DNA from 3 places in the Nakamurella sp. A5-74 genome. Region 2 is predicted to be linked to each of the others. Evidence: riboswitches for the same ligand, from Rfam matches in the RefSeq annotation. Region 2 holds a riboswitch; each other region holds the start of a gene.
What was found. A riboswitch is a leader RNA that binds a small molecule or an ion and turns the genes downstream of it on or off. The one in region 2 is predicted to bind S-adenosylmethionine.
Positions count from the first base shown of each region.

Region 1: another riboswitch for S-adenosylmethionine. It lies ahead of ABLG96_RS17120 (bifunctional o-acetylhomoserine/o-acetylserine sulfhydrylase); the one in region 2 lies ahead of metB (cystathionine gamma-synthase).
Region 3: another riboswitch for S-adenosylmethionine. It lies ahead of ABLG96_RS08685 (putative leader peptide); the one in region 2 lies ahead of metB (cystathionine gamma-synthase).

Region 1 covers NZ_CP159218.1:3,730,520-3,736,011, reverse strand. Annotated here, with positions in the region: gene ABLG96_RS17135 (Gfo/Idh/MocA family oxidoreductase) at 1-943, opposite strand, end outside; gene ABLG96_RS17130 (sugar kinase) at 1,055-2,032, shown strand; gene ABLG96_RS17125 (bifunctional 4-hydroxy-2-oxoglutarate aldolase/2-dehydro-3-deoxy-phosphogluconate aldolase) at 2,079-2,696, shown strand; SAM riboswitch class IV at 3,048-3,162, shown strand; gene ABLG96_RS17120 (bifunctional o-acetylhomoserine/o-acetylserine sulfhydrylase) at 3,402-4,715, shown strand; gene ABLG96_RS17115 (homoserine O-acetyltransferase) at 4,775-5,492, shown strand, end outside.
Region 2 covers NZ_CP159218.1:907,785-913,276, reverse strand. Annotated here, with positions in the region: gene ddaH (dimethylargininase) at 189-962, opposite strand; SAM riboswitch class I at 1,046-1,165, shown strand; gene metB (cystathionine gamma-synthase) at 1,276-2,550, shown strand; gene ABLG96_RS04120 (DNA polymerase III subunit gamma and tau) at 2,627-5,137, opposite strand; gene ABLG96_RS04115 (metallophosphoesterase) at 5,275-5,492, shown strand, end outside.
Region 3 covers NZ_CP159218.1:1,881,148-1,886,639, forward strand. Annotated here, with positions in the region: gene ABLG96_RS08675 (phospholipase A2) at 1-576, opposite strand, end outside; gene ABLG96_RS08680 (MBL fold metallo-hydrolase) at 761-2,023, opposite strand; SAM riboswitch class IV at 2,121-2,235, shown strand; gene ABLG96_RS08685 (putative leader peptide) at 2,323-2,397, shown strand; gene ABLG96_RS08690 (amino acid ABC transporter permease) at 2,688-3,662, shown strand; gene ABLG96_RS08695 (amino acid ABC transporter ATP-binding protein) at 3,659-4,444, shown strand; gene ABLG96_RS08700 (ABC transporter substrate-binding protein) at 4,579-5,492, shown strand, end outside.

The DNA.
Region 1 (5,492 bases), 1.9 Mb from region 2:
CGTCAGCCACGAGCTGGGCCAGGTGTGCCGCTTCGTGCACCAGCGCGAGGTGCCCGCGGATTGCTCCGCCGTCGTAGCTCAGCTCGCTGCCGTCGCGGTGCCGGTAGGTCAGCGTGGTCGGGGCGTAGAAGTCACTGGCCAGGAACACCCGCGCCTGCCGACCGACGATCGACGCTGTCGTGTCGGTGCGGGCGAACAGGTTGGTGTTGATGACGCTCTGGGCCGTCCCGGGTTCACCCTGCAGCAGCATCGACACCTGGCCGTCCACGCCGGTGAAGGCCCGGTCGCCCAAGGCGAGGATCCGCTGCGGCGTCCCGGCCACGAACGAGGAGAACGAGATCGGGTAGATGCCCAGGTCCAACAGGGCGCCGCCGGCCAGTTCGGGGTTGAACAGCCGGAAATCGGGGTCCTCGTCGAAGTACTGCCCGTGGTCTGCGGAAACGGTGGTGAGCGCACCGAGCGCGCCGTCGGCCAGCAGTTGCCGCAGGATGTCGATGTGCGGCAGGAACCGGGTCCACATCGCTTCCAATGCCGTCACCGACTGCTCGCGTGCCGCGGCCACCACTTCGCGGGCTTCTGCGGCGTTCCGGGTGAAGGCCTTCTCGACCAGGATGTGCTTGCCCGCGGCGACCGCCGCCAGCGCCTGGGCGTGGTGCTCGGAGTGCGGTGAGGCGATGTAGACGGCGTCGACCGTGTCGTCGGCCAACATCTGCTCCAGCCCCACGTGCCGGTGCTCGATCCCGAGATTGTCGGCGAAGGCGTCTGCGGTCTGCTGCTGCCGGGACGCCACCGCGACCACCTGTTGACGCGAGTGCTGCTGCATCGCGCCGACCATGTTGGCCGCGATGCCCCCGGTGCCGGCGATCCCCCAGCGCAGCGGCGGCGCGTCCTGCGGGTCGGGTGTGCGGGGGGTGGGCAGGGACGTGAGCGGGCGGCTGGTCACCCTGCTGAGGGTAGGTGGTGCCGCCCTCGGGATGTGGGCGGGGGAGCAATCGCTAAGGTCGAGCAGCAGGTGCTCCGGTGGGAGCACGGCAACCACATGCGAAGGGCTCCGATGACGGCGGCACAGCAGGCCCCGGTTCTGGTACTCGGCGAGGTGATGCGGGTCCTGGTCGCCGAGCCGGGTGACGCGGTCGACCGGGCCGAGAGGTTCCGCTCCACCATCGGCGGCGCCGAGGGCAACGTCGCGGCAGCGCTGGCCCGCCAGGGAGTTCCTGCCTGCTGGGTGGGCAGGGTCGGGGACGACGACGCGGGGCGGTACGTGCTGCGCCGGATGCGCGCCGAAGGGGTCGACGTCGTCGACGTGGCGGTCGAGGAGTCCTCGTTCACCGGGATGCTGATCCGCAACACGTCCGCACACGGGGCGATCTCGGTGACCTACCACCGGGCGGGCTCGGCGGGTTCGCTCGTCTCCGCGACCGATGTGGCGCGGGCCTGGGAGCGCCGGCGTCCGGCGCTGGTGCACGTCACCGGGATCACGGCGATGCTCTCCGACGGTGCGCTCGGCGCGGTGGTCGAGTTGCTCGACCGGGCAGCCGCCGACGATGTCCCGGTGAGCTTCGATGTGAACCTGCGCCTGCGACTGGCCGCCGCCGACCGTTGGCGGACGGTGCTGCCGGCGCTGGTGTCGCGGGCGCGGATCGTCTTCGCCGGGGACGGTGAGATCGACGTCCTGGCACCGGGTAGACCGCAGGCGGAGGTCGTGCGGGAGTGGCTTGCCGGGGCTGCCGAGGTGGTGATCGTCAAGAATGGCGATCACACCTGCACTGCCTTCACCGCCGGCGGTGAGCTCACCCGACCGAGTCTGGTGCGCGCAGTGATCGACCCGGTCGGCGCGGGCGATGCGCTGGTGGCCGGCTTCCTGGGTGCGTACCTGGCGGGTGCGGATCCGGATGGTTGTCTGACCCGCGGCGCCGCGTCTGCGGCCTTCGCGGTGCAGCACTGGTCGGACACCGAGGGCCTGCCCACCGGACCCGAACTCGACGCATTCGTGGCAGCCATCGGCAACGCCCGCGAACAGGTGCTGCGGTGAACCACCGGGATCGTCCCGGACCCGGACTCGAACCAGGGAGATGCGCGTGTACGGCTGGCAGATGATGGAACGTGCTGTGGCGCAACGCGTGATCGGGATCGTCCGCACCCCTGACTTGGAGTCCGCCGTCGCGGCCACCACGACGCTGATCAACGCCGGACTGCAGTCCGTCGAGATCACCCTGACCAATCCTGCAGCGCTGCAGGCGATCTCGGAGATCCGGCGGCGTTTCCCGGACGCCGTCGTCGGGGTCGGCAGCGTGCTGGACAGCGACTCGGCGGTAGCCGCGATCCGCGCCGGGGCGCAGTACCTGGTCTCGCCGACCGTTTCGCCGGCGACGATTGCCGCAGCCAACCGCTACGGCATTCCGGCCGTGATCGGGACGAACACCCCGACCGAGATGTTGGCAGCCCTCGAGGCCGGCGCATCGGCGGTGAAGCTGTTCCCCGCATCATCGAGTTCGCCGAAATGGGTCAGCGATGTCCGTGCCGCGCTGCCCCAGTTGCCGATCATCCCGACCGGGGGAGTGACGCCGGAAACTGCTGCCGACTGGATCGCTGCCGGCGCCGTCGCGGTCGGCCTCGGCTCGGCGCTGACCAGGGGCACCCCCGAGGAGTCCGCCTCACGCGTCGCCGACCTGCTGCGCACTCTGGCAGCCTTCTGACTCCTCTCGGCGAGACCTGTCGTCGATCTGGCGGGATCTCGACTCACTCGTTCTTCGCTCGCTCGATCGGCGGTGCGTTCGACTCCTTTTTCGCTCAGGACAAGCGACCCGAGGATGCAGTCGGGACCCTCGTGTTCTCCCCGTCGGGATCTCGGCTGGTTCCGTTCTCGGTCGCTGGGGGGTGGGGTCGCGGAGGAGGACGCTGCGTAGCCCTCTGCAGCGATGGACGCGCCGGTGAGCCTGCGAACCGGCGCGACCGAGCGAAGCCTGCGGAGCGGCGGCCTCCTCCGCGGCACCGCCGTGCAACCCTCCTCTGGCATGGCGGAACCCCAGCCGTTACACTCGGCGCCAGGTCATGAGTGCCAGCGTCAAGCCCCGGCTCGCTGGACGGCAACCCTTCTCCGCGATGGGGTGCCCCGGGTGATGACCGGGCTGAATGCCGTCCGGCGTTCGGCAAGCGTGGGCCTCCTCCATCGACTGGCCCTTGGATGCTCGAAGGAGCGCACTGTGTGCCAGGAAATGTGTAGCCGGTGACGGCGAGCGCGACGGTCTGATTCGCCGCCGGCCCGGAGTGACACCCGGTCAGGCCGAGATCGCAGCCCCTTCACCAACGGAGCGCGCAGAATCCCCTGCGCTGCACCGCTTCTCCCGCACCATCCCGTATCCACCCGGGTCGATCCCGGGCACCCTCCAGGAGCACACACCATGAGTTGGTCGTTCGAAACCCGCCAGATCCATGCCGGCCAGAGCCCGGACAGCCAGACCGGCGCCCGCGCCCTGCCCATCTACCAGACCACGTCGTTCGTCTTCGAGAACACCGCACAGGCTGCGGGCCGCTTCGCGCTCAGTGAGTTCGGTCCGATCTACACCCGGCTCAACAACCCGACCACCGAGGTGGTGGAGAACCGGATCGCCGATCTCGAAGGGGGTGTCGGTGCGCTCGTCGTCGCGTCGGGTCAGTCGGCCGAGACCATCGCGATCCTCAACGTCGCCGAGGCCGGTGACCACATCGTCTCCTCGCCGAGCCTCTACGGCGGCACGTACAACCTGTTCCACTACACGCTTCCCAAGCTCGGGATCACCGTCGACTTCGTCGCGAACCCCGATGATCCGGAATCGTGGCGGGCAGCCGTCAGGCCGAACACCAAGGCTTTCTTCGCCGAGACCATCTCGAACCCGAAGCAGGACGTGCTCGACATCGAAAAGGTGTCGGCAGTGGCCCACGAAGCCGGTGTCCCGCTGATCGTCGACAACACCATCGCCACCCCGTACCTGTTGCGGCCCTTCGAGTTCGGTGCCGACATCATCGTGCACTCGGCGACCAAGTACCTGGGCGGACACGGCACCGCCATCGGCGGCGTGATCGTCGATTCGGGGAAGTTCGATTTCGGGGTCGATCCGGAGAAGTTCCCGAATTACAACACCCCCGACCCGAGCTACCACGGTCTGGTCTACGCCCGCGATCTCGGTGTCGGTTCCGCGCTCGGAGCGAATCTGGCGTTCATCCTCAAGGCCCGCGTCCAACTGCTGCGCGACCTGGGCGCGGCGATCTCGCCCTTCAACGCCTTCCTCATCGCCCAGGGGCTGGAGACGTTGTCGCTGCGGATCGAGCGGCACGTCAGCAATGCCAAGGCGGTTGCCGAGTGGCTCGAGGCCAGGGACGACGTGCTGAGCGTCAACTACGCGGGTCTGGCGTCCAGCCCGTGGCACGAGCTGGCACAGAAGTACACGCCGAAGGGTCCCGGCGCGGTGCTCGCCTTCGAGGTGGCCGGTGGTGCCGAAGCAGGGCAGCGGTTCGTCGACGGCCTGCAGCTGCACTCGTTGGTCGCGAACATCGGCGACGTCCGGTCGCTGGCGATCCACCCCGCGGCGACCACCCACAGCCAGCTCTCCGAGGACGAGCAGCGCTCGACCGGCGTCACTCCCGGCCTGGTGCGGTTGTCGGTGGGCATCGAGCACATCGACGACATCCTGGCCGACCTGGAGCAGGGCTTCATCGCGTCCAAGGGCATCGACTGACCGTCGAGGCGGGCGTCGAAGGAGCAGGGCACGAGAAGTACTGGGACAGAAGAGGACTCATGACTCATGTGCAGCAGCGTCGCGGGAGCACGTCACGTGATCCCGCGGCGCTGTCGCGCCTCGTGCACGGCACCGAGCCCGGGTTCAGAGCCGTGGCTCGGGTGGGAGCGCTGGTCACCGAGTCCGGCACCGAGCTCGACGTCTCCCTCGCATACGAGACGTGGGGAACGCTCAACGCAGCCGGCGACAACGCGGTCCTCGTCGTGCATGCCCTGACCGGCGATGCCCACGTCGTCGGTCCGGCCGGTCCCGACCAGCCGACGCCCGGGTGGTGGGACGGGCTCATCGGTCCGGGTGCACCGCTGGATCCGGCGCGGCACTTCGTGGTGGCCGCGAACGTGCTCGGCGGCTGCCGCGGCAGCACCGGTCCCTCATCGTCCGCCCCGGACGGCCGGCCCTGGGGCTCCCGGTTTCCGCGCATTACCCCGCGCGACCAGGTGGCCGCAGAGGCGGCGCTCGCCGACCACCTCGGCATCGCTTCCTTCGCCGCCGTCATCGGCGGCTCCATGGGCGGCATGCGGGCGCTGGAGTGGGGCGTGCTGCATCCCGACCGGGTGCGGCATGTGGTCGCCATCGCCACTTGCGCCGCGTTCTCCGGTGACCAGATCGCCTGGAGCAGTGCCCAACTGGCCGCCATCACCACCGATCCGCTGTACCGCGGCGGTGACTACTACTCCGCCTCCGGAGGTGATGGCGCTCCGACCGCCGGGATGGCCG
Region 2 (5,492 bases):
GTCGGGATCTCGACGCGCTCGTTCCTCGCTTGCTCGGTCACCGGTGATCTCGGTGATCGAGCTGGGTCCACGCCGAGCGTCAGCGGGGTGGGGATGAGACGCGATCCGTTGCGCGAGAACCGATCACGTCACGTCGGGATCTCGACGCGCCCGTTCCGCGGCCCCGATCTCTGGCTGGTACTGCGAGGTCACAAGGAAGGGACGGCCTCTCGGATCCGGACGCTGAGGCAAGTCACGCACCCCTCGAGCTTGGTGAACTCGCCGATGTCCACCTCGGTCACGTCGATCCCCCGATCCCGCAGCAGCGCGGCGGATTCGGGGGCGTCGGAGCTCATCACGATCGCGTTCTCACCGATCACCACCACGTGGGAGCCACCCTCCTCCGGCATGGCGAGGAAGGTCGGATAGCGCTCGACCTCGTCCACCAGCGGCAGGTACCCGATGATCGTGCCGTCGGGCAGCGCGGTCACCGCGCTCTTGAGATGGAGCGCCTTCGTCAACGGGATCGCCACCACCGTCCATCCCCGCGGAGTGAGCCACTGGGTCAGCTGATCTGCGGCAGCCTGGTTCGTCGATGCGGTGAGCCCCACGTAGACGGTCCGTCCGACCTTGAGCACGTCACCGCCGTCCATCGCCGCCGGATCCTCCAGCCGCAACAGCGGGATTCCCAGCGATTCGACAACCGTTGCGGTGTCACGGATCTCCGGGTGGCGCTGCGGCCGGTTCGGGTTGGTGAGCACCGCGACGTCACCGAACATCACCACCGTGTCCTCGACGAACACCGAGTCCGGCAGCGCGTCGTCCGGCGGGACCTCGACGATCTGCCACCCCGACTGCTGCAGTACGGCGACATAGGCGGCCCATTGCCGGAGCGCCAGCTCCAGGTCGATCGGGGAGCGTTCGATGAACGTCACCATGCCGTCGGCGAGAGAGGTGGCAGGACGGCGCACCAGAGCGATCATCCGGGCAGCCTACGACGCGACCGGAGACCCGATTCCGGCGGCGGGTTGTCAGGATCGGGATCGGGGGTTATCGTCGGAAGCGCAATCCATCAAGACCGGCAGAGGGACAGGCCCGATGAAGCCGGGGCAGCCTCTCGTGGAGCAATCCACGAGAAAGGTGCCAAATCCTGCGGAGCTGTTTCTCGGGCCCCGGAAGATGGAGCGTGACGACGGGCCCTTCGGTGGCGTTCCGCCCTCACGTGAACCTCTCTCCGGCGTTCGCCGAAACTTCCCTCAGCAGGTTGGCAAGCCTGACTCCTGGGAAAGGCACGACATGACGCAGCAGGACTCCCCCGCCGCCTGTTCCGACACTCCTCGAGCCGTCTCGCAGCTGACGCGAGGCTTGCGCACCGGCATCGACTCGGACCCGGCGCAGGGCGCGATCATCCCGCCCCTCTACCTGTCGAGCAACTTCTCCTTCGCCGGTTTCGACGAGCCGCGCCAGTACGACTACACCCGCAGCGGCAACCCCACCCGGGACGTGCTCGCCGAGGCGCTGAGCACCCTCGAGGGTGGCGCCGGTGCCAGCATCACCTCGACCGGGATGAGCGCCATCACCTTGTGTGTCAACGCACTGCTGTGTCCCGGCGACACGATCGTCATCCCGCACGACTGCTACGGCGGAACCTGGCGACTGTTCGACACCCTCTCCTCGCGCGGCCAGTTCGAGTTGGTGACCGTCGATTTCGGCGACCAGGACGCGGTCAATGCGGCGCTCGAGGCCGGCCCGACGGTGGTCTGGTTGGAGACGCCGTCGAACCCGCTGCTGCGGGTCACCGACATCGAGCTGGTGACCAGGGCTGCGCATGCGGTCGGCGCCCTCGTCGTGGCCGACAACACCTTCCTGTCGCCGATCCTGCAGCGGCCCTTCGAGTTCGGGGTCGACCTCGTCGTGCATTCGACGACCAAGTACATCAACGGCCACAGCGACGTCGTGGGTGGCGCCGTGATCGCGAGGACCGGTGAGCTGGCCGAGCAGATCGCCTACTGGAGCAACGTGCTGGGCCTGTCCGGCAGCCCCTTCGACAGTTACCTGACGGTGCGTGGGCTGCGAACGCTGCACACCCGCATCCGGGCGCACCAGGAGAACGCGACGGCGATCGTCAATGCCATCGCGGCGCACCCCGCGGTGGGCTGCGTGTACTACCCCGGCCTCACCTCGCACCCGGGCCACGAGATCGCCGCCAAGCAGCAGGACGGGTTCGGCGCGATGTTCTCGATCGATCTGGCCGGTGGCGAGACGGCCGTCCGCGCCTTCCTGCAGGGCCTGCGGTGCTTCTCACTGGCCGAGTCGCTCGGCGGTACAGAGAGTCTCGTGGCCCACCCCGCCACCATGACCCATGCGTCGATGAGCGCCGAAGCGCGCGCGGTGGCAGGCATCGGTGCGGGTCTGCTGCGACTGTCGGTCGGGATCGAGCTGGCCCAGGATCTGGTGGCCGATGTGCTGGACGGCCTCGACCGGGCGCTCGCGGCAACCTGTCCGACCGGACCCACAGAGATCGCCGAGGAGCTGCCGGCCCCGGGACGGGTCCTCGCCCGGGTGAGCTGACGGGCAACGGAACGCACGTCCGCGTTTCCGACACGCGCAGGACGAGACCGGCCCCCGACGGGGCCGGTCTCGTCGTTCAGGGGGAGCGGTCGGGATCCCACTTCTTGCCACCGAGCTCGGAGGCGAGCAGCGTCATCGCAGCTTCCTCCGGGTCGTGGACAGAGGCTGGGGATGCAGCGGCGGCGGGATCTCCGTAGTCGTCGGGGATCTCGTCCTCGAACGCCGGATCATCCGGGTCCGGAGGCGCCTCGGGCATCGGCCAGTCGTCGGCGGCGGGGACCGCCTGTGCACGGCTTGAGCCGTTCGAGCGAGGGGCCGCACGCTGCGGTTCCTGGCTCCGGGCCGGAGTGGCCGGACGTGGCGCTGCCGCGCTGGACGGCCGGGAGTCGGGTCGCTGGCCGTTCGCAGCCTGCTGGTCCGAGCTGCAGTCGATCGCCCAGTCGACTCCCAGCACCTGGTGCAGAGCCGCGCGCAACGGCTCGGCGTTACCCGTCTCGACCACCCGCCTGGCCATCCCGGCGGTGGGCATCGACAACTTCAGGGTGCGCCCTTCGACTCCCGCGACGGTCGCCGACTCGAGCAGGATCTGGGTGGCCCGGCGGCGGCGCTGGACGTCCTTCAACACGTCCTGCCAGACCCGCCGGACATCCACGACGCCGATCTCGGCGCCACCGGCCCGCCGTGGCCCGCCCTCGGGGGGCGCTGCCGCGGGCTGCCGGTCCCGGTCGGCCTCGGCCGATCGGTCTCCGGGGTGCTCCGGCGTCGGGCGCTGCGGCTTCGCCGTCGGGGGCTGCCCGGTCTCCGAAGGTTCCGCGGCCGGACGGTCGACCGCAGGGGCGGCCTGCCGGGCGGCCGGCGGCTGAGCTGCCGGAAGTTGCGCCGCTTGAGGTCGGTCTTCTGCAGATTGTGCTGCGGCAGGCTGTGCTGTTGGACGCTGATCTGCCGTGGGCCCTGCTGCCGGAGGCTTTGGCCGGCCCTGCTGGGCACTCAGAGTCGGTCGCTGTGGCAGTCCCAGCGAGGAGGCCGCTCTCGCGGGCGGCCCTGCAGGTTCGGGAGCGGATGCCGAACCCGGCTGCCCAGCCCGCTGCGATGTGGACGGCGCACCGTCCGCGGGTGGGGAGGGCTCGCGTTCAGAGGGCATAGGTCCCGGCGTGGCCTCGGGTCGGGGGGAGGCCGGTCCGGACGCGGAGGTTCCCGCGTCTCCCGGCGCCGAGTGCGACTCGGACGTCGCCGGGATCACGGCTGCCCGGGCAGCCGGGGTGGCCGCCGGCACGCGACGCACCGCAGCAGGTTCGGATGGCGCGGCAGTGGGTTCAGGACGCGCGGCAGCCGGGTCAGGACGCACGGCAGCGGGTTCAGGACGCACAGCAGCAACTGCGGGCCGCGCGGCCGCGGGTTCGGCGGCGCCGGTTCCGGGGGCAGCCGCGATGTCCATCCGCCGCTCCACCCGCTCCAGACGCTGCAGGAAAGCGGCATCATCGTCCGCGGCGTGCGGCAACAGCATCCGGGCACACATCAGCTCGAGCACCAGGCGGGGAGCGGTGGTGCCGCGCATGTCGACCAGACCCGTGTGCACCACGTCCGCGAGCCGGCTCAGGGTGCCGGCGCCGATCTTGTCGGCCTGCGCGGTCATCGAGGCGAGCTCGTCGTCCGGCGCGTCGATCAGCCCGCGTGGTCCCGCATCCGGCACGGCCTTGAGCAGAATCAGATCCCGGAGGCGTTGCAGCAGATCGGCCGCGAACCGACGCGGATCGTGGCCGGCCTCGACCACCTTGTCGACAACCCCGAACACGGTGGCGGCGTCGGCGGCGGCCAACGCGTCGGCCATCTCGTCGAGCAGTGCCGCGTCGGTGACCCCGAGCAGCGCGACCGCGTTCGCGTAGCTGACACCGTCCGGACCGGCACCGGCGAGCAGCTGGTCGAGCACCGACAGGGTGTCGCGAGCCGAACCACCGCCCGCCCTGATCACCAGCGAGAAGACGGCGGGATCGACGGTGACCCCTTCCTGCCGGCACAGGTTCTCCACCAGCGTGCGCATGGTGGCGGGCGGGATCAGCCGGAACGGATAGTGGTGCGTCCGCGACCGGATGGTGGTGAGCACCTTCTCCGGTTCGGTGGTCGCGAAGATGAAGACGAGGTGCTCCGGTGGCTCCTCGACGATCTTGAGCAGCGCGTTGAAGCCCTGCGGCGAGACCATGTGCGCCTCGTCGATGATGAACACCCGATAGCGCGACTGCGCAGGCATGTAGAACGCCCGATCGCGGAGCTCACGGGTGTCGTCGACGCCGCCGTGGCTGGCCGCATCCATCTCCACGACGTCCAACGATCCGGAGCCCTCGGGTGCCAGGGCGACACAGCTGTCGCAGACGCCGCACGGATCCGGGGTCGGACCCTGCTCGCAGTTCAGGCTGCGCGCAAGGATCCGGGCGCTGGAGGTCTTGCCACAGCCGCGCGGCCCGGAGAACAGGTAGGCATGGTTGATCCGACCGGCGGCGAGCGCGATGCGGAGCGGATCGGTGACATGGTCCTGCCCGATCAACTCGGCGAACGTCGCCGGACGGTACTTGCGATAGAGAGCCAGGGCCACGGTAGGAGACTACGTGCGGCCACCGACGACGGGCGAGCTCAGCCCAGCCGCTCGCGCGGTACCGGCTGGGTCCCGTTCGCCGAGCGTTCACCGACGGCACCCTGCGCCGCCGCCGGTCCGCACCGATAGTGGGTGCCATGAGCAACGACATCGCCGACCTGTCCCGCCGACGCCTGCTGATCAGCGCGGGCGTGGTCGCCGCCGGCGCCGCGGTCGGCGGCGCTCAAGCCGCCGAGGCCTCCCCGCCGAGCGGTCGTACCGGCGCCGTCGATCCGGACGGCCGTCGCGACAGCGCCGCCGGTCGAGGCCCGCAGCAGCAGGTCAACGGCCTGCACCTGCAGTTCGGGCACGATGC
Region 3 (5,492 bases), 970 kb from region 2:
CAGTGCCATCAACAGCATCGCCCACCAACGGGTCGTGCTCTCCGGGTCGGGCGAGCGATATCCCTGCCGCCAGGAGTTCATCCGGACACCCAGGGCGAACCCGGACGCGTAGGTGTTGCACATGATCTTGCTCCAGCCGGTGACGCCCAGCTCGTCGCAGCGCGCGTGCAGATCGCGGTCGAACATGTCGTCCGCCGCCTGCCGCCCGTTCGCAGGCAGCGGGTTGCCGACCCGCGCTGCATAGCGGACCACGTCGTAGGCGAGGTCGTGCTCCTTGCAGACCGGGGTGAAGTCGTAGCCGGTCTGGCCGGTGAAGGAGGAGCAGTCGCCGGTCGGTTTGGCCAGCATCGTCTCGCCCCGCGGACCCGGCAGCAGGATCGGCCGGTACCCCATCGTGGCGGACCAGGCGGTCGGGACCACCGTGGCCGGGCGGGCACGGTCGAAATCACCGGTGGTGATCGCGGTCAGCATGACCGTCGCCCCGACATCACCCGGCGCACTATCGACGGAGCTGTCCATGCCGCACCACCAGAAGGCGGCCAGCAACGCCAACAGACCGACCCCGACTCGCCTCACTGCTCCAGATTGCCAGACGAGAGGCCGATCCCGGGGTTCGCGGTCCTGACGGTCGCCTCAGTCGAGGGTTCGCGGTCCTGACGGTCGCCTCAGCCGAGGGTTCGCGGTCCCGGCGGTCGTCATGGCCGGAGGATCGCGGTCTGGATGTGGGTCAGGACCCTCTCGCCAGAGGCGCAACGACCGTTCAGCGTCCGGGTCGTGCGGTGTCGTCAGCCGGATCAGCGATCGTGGACGGCCGGGAGTGCGCTCCGCCGGCCGGAGCGACGGCACGCCACCAGTCGTCCCGGGGCACGTCGTCGGTCAGGTCCCAACGTTGACCTGGACGCGGGGTGCCGATCACCACCGGTCCACGGCCTGTCGCCTCGGGAGACTCTGCCGCGCCCCGGAGGAGACGCTCGATCGGCTCGTCCCAGGAGTGCAGCGCCAGGTCGAACGTCGCCCAGTGGATCGGCAGCAGAGCAGTGCCTCCGAGGTCACCGTGGGCGCGGAGCGCCTCTTCCGGGTTCATGTGGATGTCCTGCCAGGCGGGGTGGTACGCGCCGATCGGCAGGATGGTCAGGTCGAACGGGCCGAACAGGGCCCCGGTCCGACCGAACGACGGCGTGTAGCCGGTGTCGCCTCCGAAGAACACCCGGTGCCGGGGACCGGCGACTGCCCACGACGACCACAGGGTGGCATCGCGGCGCACGAAGCGGCCCGAGAAATGCCTGGCCTCGGTGCAGGTGAGCGTCACCCCGCCGACGCGGACTGCTGCATCCCAGTCCAACTCGTCGATCCGGTCGGCGGGAACGCCCCACCGGCGGAGGTGGGAGCCGATTCCCAGCGGGACGATGAACCGGCACGCGGTCCGCTGGGCCAGGTCACGGATCGTGCTGCTCTCCAGGTGGTCGTAGTGATCGTGCGAAATGACGACGGCGTCGACGGCTGGGAGCTCGGCCGCGGTGAGCGGCGCGCGATGCAGTCGCCGTGGACCGATCTGCGCTGAGGGCGAGACCCGTGATTCCACCACCGGGTCGAACAGGATCCTGGTCCCGTCGATCTCCACCAGCGCACTCGCGTGGCCGAGCCAGGTGACGGCAAGACCTTGGGTGCGGTCGCGGATCTCGGGGGTGACGACCTGGACCGGACCGATCGGCGACCCGACGGGCCCACGCCCACGGAACGATCGCAGGAGCCGCGGGACGTCGGCAGGGGTCAGCGTGTGGCTGCGCTGCCGGTTGTGGAAGCTGCGACCGCTGTGGTGATCGGACTCGTAGCGTCGTTCGTCAGCCGGGGCGGCGCTGTCGGACGGAAGAGAACTCAGCACGGCCCGGGTGGATGCGCCGAGCGCCTGCGGCAGCCCTCTGAAGGCGGCCCTGGCACGGGGGAGCAGGACGGCGACGGGGACCGCCACGACGGAGGCGAGGGCGACAGCCAGGACCTGCCGGGATCGGGGGGAGGAGCTCATCCATCCAGTGTGCCTTCGCGGGAAAGTGGCGTGCGCCACTGTGTCGATGGTGCCGATCTGCTTGCCCCCCAGGGCCGTGTGTCCTAGTCTTCGGTCAGGTCATGAGTTCCAGCGATCAGCTCCGGCTAGCTGGACGGCAACCCTCCTCCGCGGTGGGGTGCTCCGGATGAAGACCTGGCGGCACCCGATCAAGGTTTCCGCAAGCGCGAGCGGCCTTTCCGGCTGCTTCTGACGATGGGTCAGCAATGAGTGGAGTGAACCGCGAGACACGTGTGTGCTCGGTACAGCCGCGCACCCCGATGGTCTCGCGTCGACACGTCGATCTCGGTCGTCTGTCCAGCGCACTGTGTCGCAGCACCTTCGCCGCCCGCTGACGTTTCCCCCGACCGAACAGGGGCCATCAGCCGGTAGAGGCTCCGCCCTCTGATCTCCATCACCGCAGCGCCGCACCGACCGTCGGATGGACCTGTCCTTCCAGGCAAATCGAGATGCGCTGCGCGCCAGAACGATTGACCCGCATCGAGCGGAGATCGTCCTTTAGACAACACTTCCGAGGATCCTCGTGACCACTTCTCCCACCCTGCCACCCGCGCTCCGGCCGGGCGCCGAGTCCGCTCCACCTGCTCCACCCCCCGCTCCACCAGCAGTGTCCTTGAGCAAGGCGGTGGTCCCCCCGACAGCGAGCACGTCGCTGGACGAGCCTCGAGTCGTGCCGGTCCGTCATCCCTGGCGGTGGGTGGGGGTGGCCGTCGTGCTGGTGCTGCTCGCCCAGTTCGTGCACGGCCTGGCCACGAATCCCGGCTGGGACTGGGAGACCTTCGCCAAGTACTTCGCTGCCGAATCCATCCTGGCCGCGCTGTGGACCACCATCAAGCTGACCGTCTACGGCACGCTCCTCGGATTCGGGCTCGGCGTGGTGATCGCTGCCATGCGACTGTCGAAATCACCCTTCCTGCAGGTCATCTCGTGGGGGTACGTCTGGGCGTTCCGGTCGATCCCACTGATCGTGCAGCTGCTGTTCTGGTTCAACATCGCGTACCTGTACCAGACCCTGCAGTTCGGAGTGCCCTTCGGGCCGGGCTTCTTCAGTGTGAACACCAACGACCTGTTCGGCCCGCTCGGTGCTGCGGTCCTCGGATTGGCGCTGCACCAGGCCGCGTACGCGGCGGAGATCATCCGCGGCGGGATCGTGTCTGTCGATGCCGGACAGTTGGAAGCCGCTGCAGCACTGGGTATCCCGCGTCTACGGCAGTTCCGCCGCATCGTACTGCCGCAGGCGATGCGCTCGATCCTGCCGAACGCCGCCAACGAGGTGATCTCGTTGTTCAAGGGCACCTCCATCGTGTCGGTGATGGCGATCCCCGAGCTGTTCTACCAGGCCCAGGTGATCTACGGCCGCAACGGTCGTGTCGTCCCGCTGTTGATGGTGGCCACGGTCTGGTACATCATCCTGACGACCATCCTGTCGGTGGTGCAGTACTACGTCGAGCGGCACTATGCCAAGGGTGCAAGTCGCACCCTGCCGCCCACACCGTTGCAGCGGATCACCCGCGGTTGGGCTCGGGTACGGCGAGCAGCCGCCCATCCGCCGAGTCGCACCGGTACCCGTCCGGTCGCACCCGCGGGCGATGCCCGATGACCGCCGCCGTCGACTCGTCGACCAGGCCCATGGTCGAGATTCGCAGCGTGCACAAGGCTTTCGGCGATCTGGAAGTGTTGCGCGGCATCGACCTGGACATCCCCGCCGGGTCCGTGACGGTCATCCTCGGGCCGTCGGGGTCGGGCAAGTCGACCCTGCTGCGTTCGATCAACCATCTCGAGAAGCTCGACTCGGGATCGATCAGCGTCGACGGTTCGCTCATCGGGTACAAACCACGCCGTGGCCGGCTGTACGAGCTGCGGGAGAAGGAGATTCTCGAGCAGCGTTCGGAGATCGGGTTCGTCTTCCAGAACTTCAATCTCTTCGGGCATCTGACGGTCCTGGAGAACGTGGTAGAAGCGCCGATCTCCGCCCAAAGGCGCAAACGTTCCGAGGTGGAGGCACTGGCGCTCGAGCTGCTCGAGCGGGTCGGTGTGCGCGAGAAGGCGCACGACTATCCGCGCCGCCTGTCCGGTGGTCAGCAGCAGCGGGTGGCGATCGCCAGAGCACTGGCGCTGCAACCGAAGTTGATCCTCTTCGACGAGCCGACGAGTGCACTCGACCCGGAGCTGGTCGGCGAGGTGCTCGACGTGATCGTCGATCTCGCCAGGAGCGGTACGACCCTCGTGGTGGTCACCCACGAGATCGGATTCGCCCGCCAGGTGGCCGACACCGTCGTGTTCATCGACGAGGGCCGGATCATCGAGTCCGGCACTCCGTCCGCCGTGATCGACAACCCGCAGCACGAGCGCACCCGGGCCTTCATCTCCAAGGTGCTGTGATGCGTTCCCCCCTCACCTCCCGAATCCCCTTCCATCCCTTGACTTCTCGACCAGTGACTTCTCGACCACAGACTTCTCGACCACAGACTTCCGGAACTCAGACATCCCGACCCCCGACATTCCAAGGACACCCCATGTTCCGGCTCACCCGCCACCGCAAGAGTTTCGCCGCCGCCCTCGCGCTGACCGCGTTCACCCTCGGCGCCTGCGGCACCTCGACCGCCGTCGAACCCGCCGCCCAGCCGGAGCCGGCCGCCGCCGGATCGTCCGCCCCCGTATCCTCGATCGGCACCTCGGCAGCAGGATCGTCCTCTGCCGGAGCCTCGACGGGTGCGGAAGGCGCGGCGCCGTCCATCAACCTGGGCCCTGACCAGAACCGGATCACCACTCCCGAGGTTGCGGCGATCGCCGCACTCGTCCCCGCGTCGATCCGCGAGAAAGGCACCATCGTCATCACCGGATTCGCCGGCAGCACGCCGCCGTTGCGGTTCTATGCCGACGACGACGCCACGGTGATCGGTTCCGAGGTGGATCTCGCTTACCTGTTCGCGGACGTGCTCGGCCTCGAGGTGGAGCTCAAGTCGGCCGATTGGGCCCAGAACTTCGTGGCCATCGACGCCGGCAACGCCGACGCGTTCATCGGCAACGTGACCGTGACGCAGGAGCGCAAGGAGAAGTACGACTTCGCCACCTATCGCAACGACAACCTGGCTGTCGAGGTGAAGGCCGGATCCGGCCTGAAGGTCACCGGCGCCAAGGATCTCGCCGGTAAGTCGGTGGGTGTGGGCTCGGGCACGAACCAGGAGAAGATCCTGGTCGACTGGAGCGCAGAGAACACAGCTGCGGGGCTCGAGCCGATCGCGATCAAGTACTACCAGAACGCCTCCGACTACTACCTGGCCATCGCCTCCGGTCGGCTGGACGCCTACTTCGGTCCCAACCCGAGCGCAGCGTTCCACGTCGCCTCGACCGGTGAGACCGAGATCGCCGGGACCTTCTCCGGCGCCGGCGCGGGCCTGCAGGGCGAGATCGCCGTGCTCACCAAGGA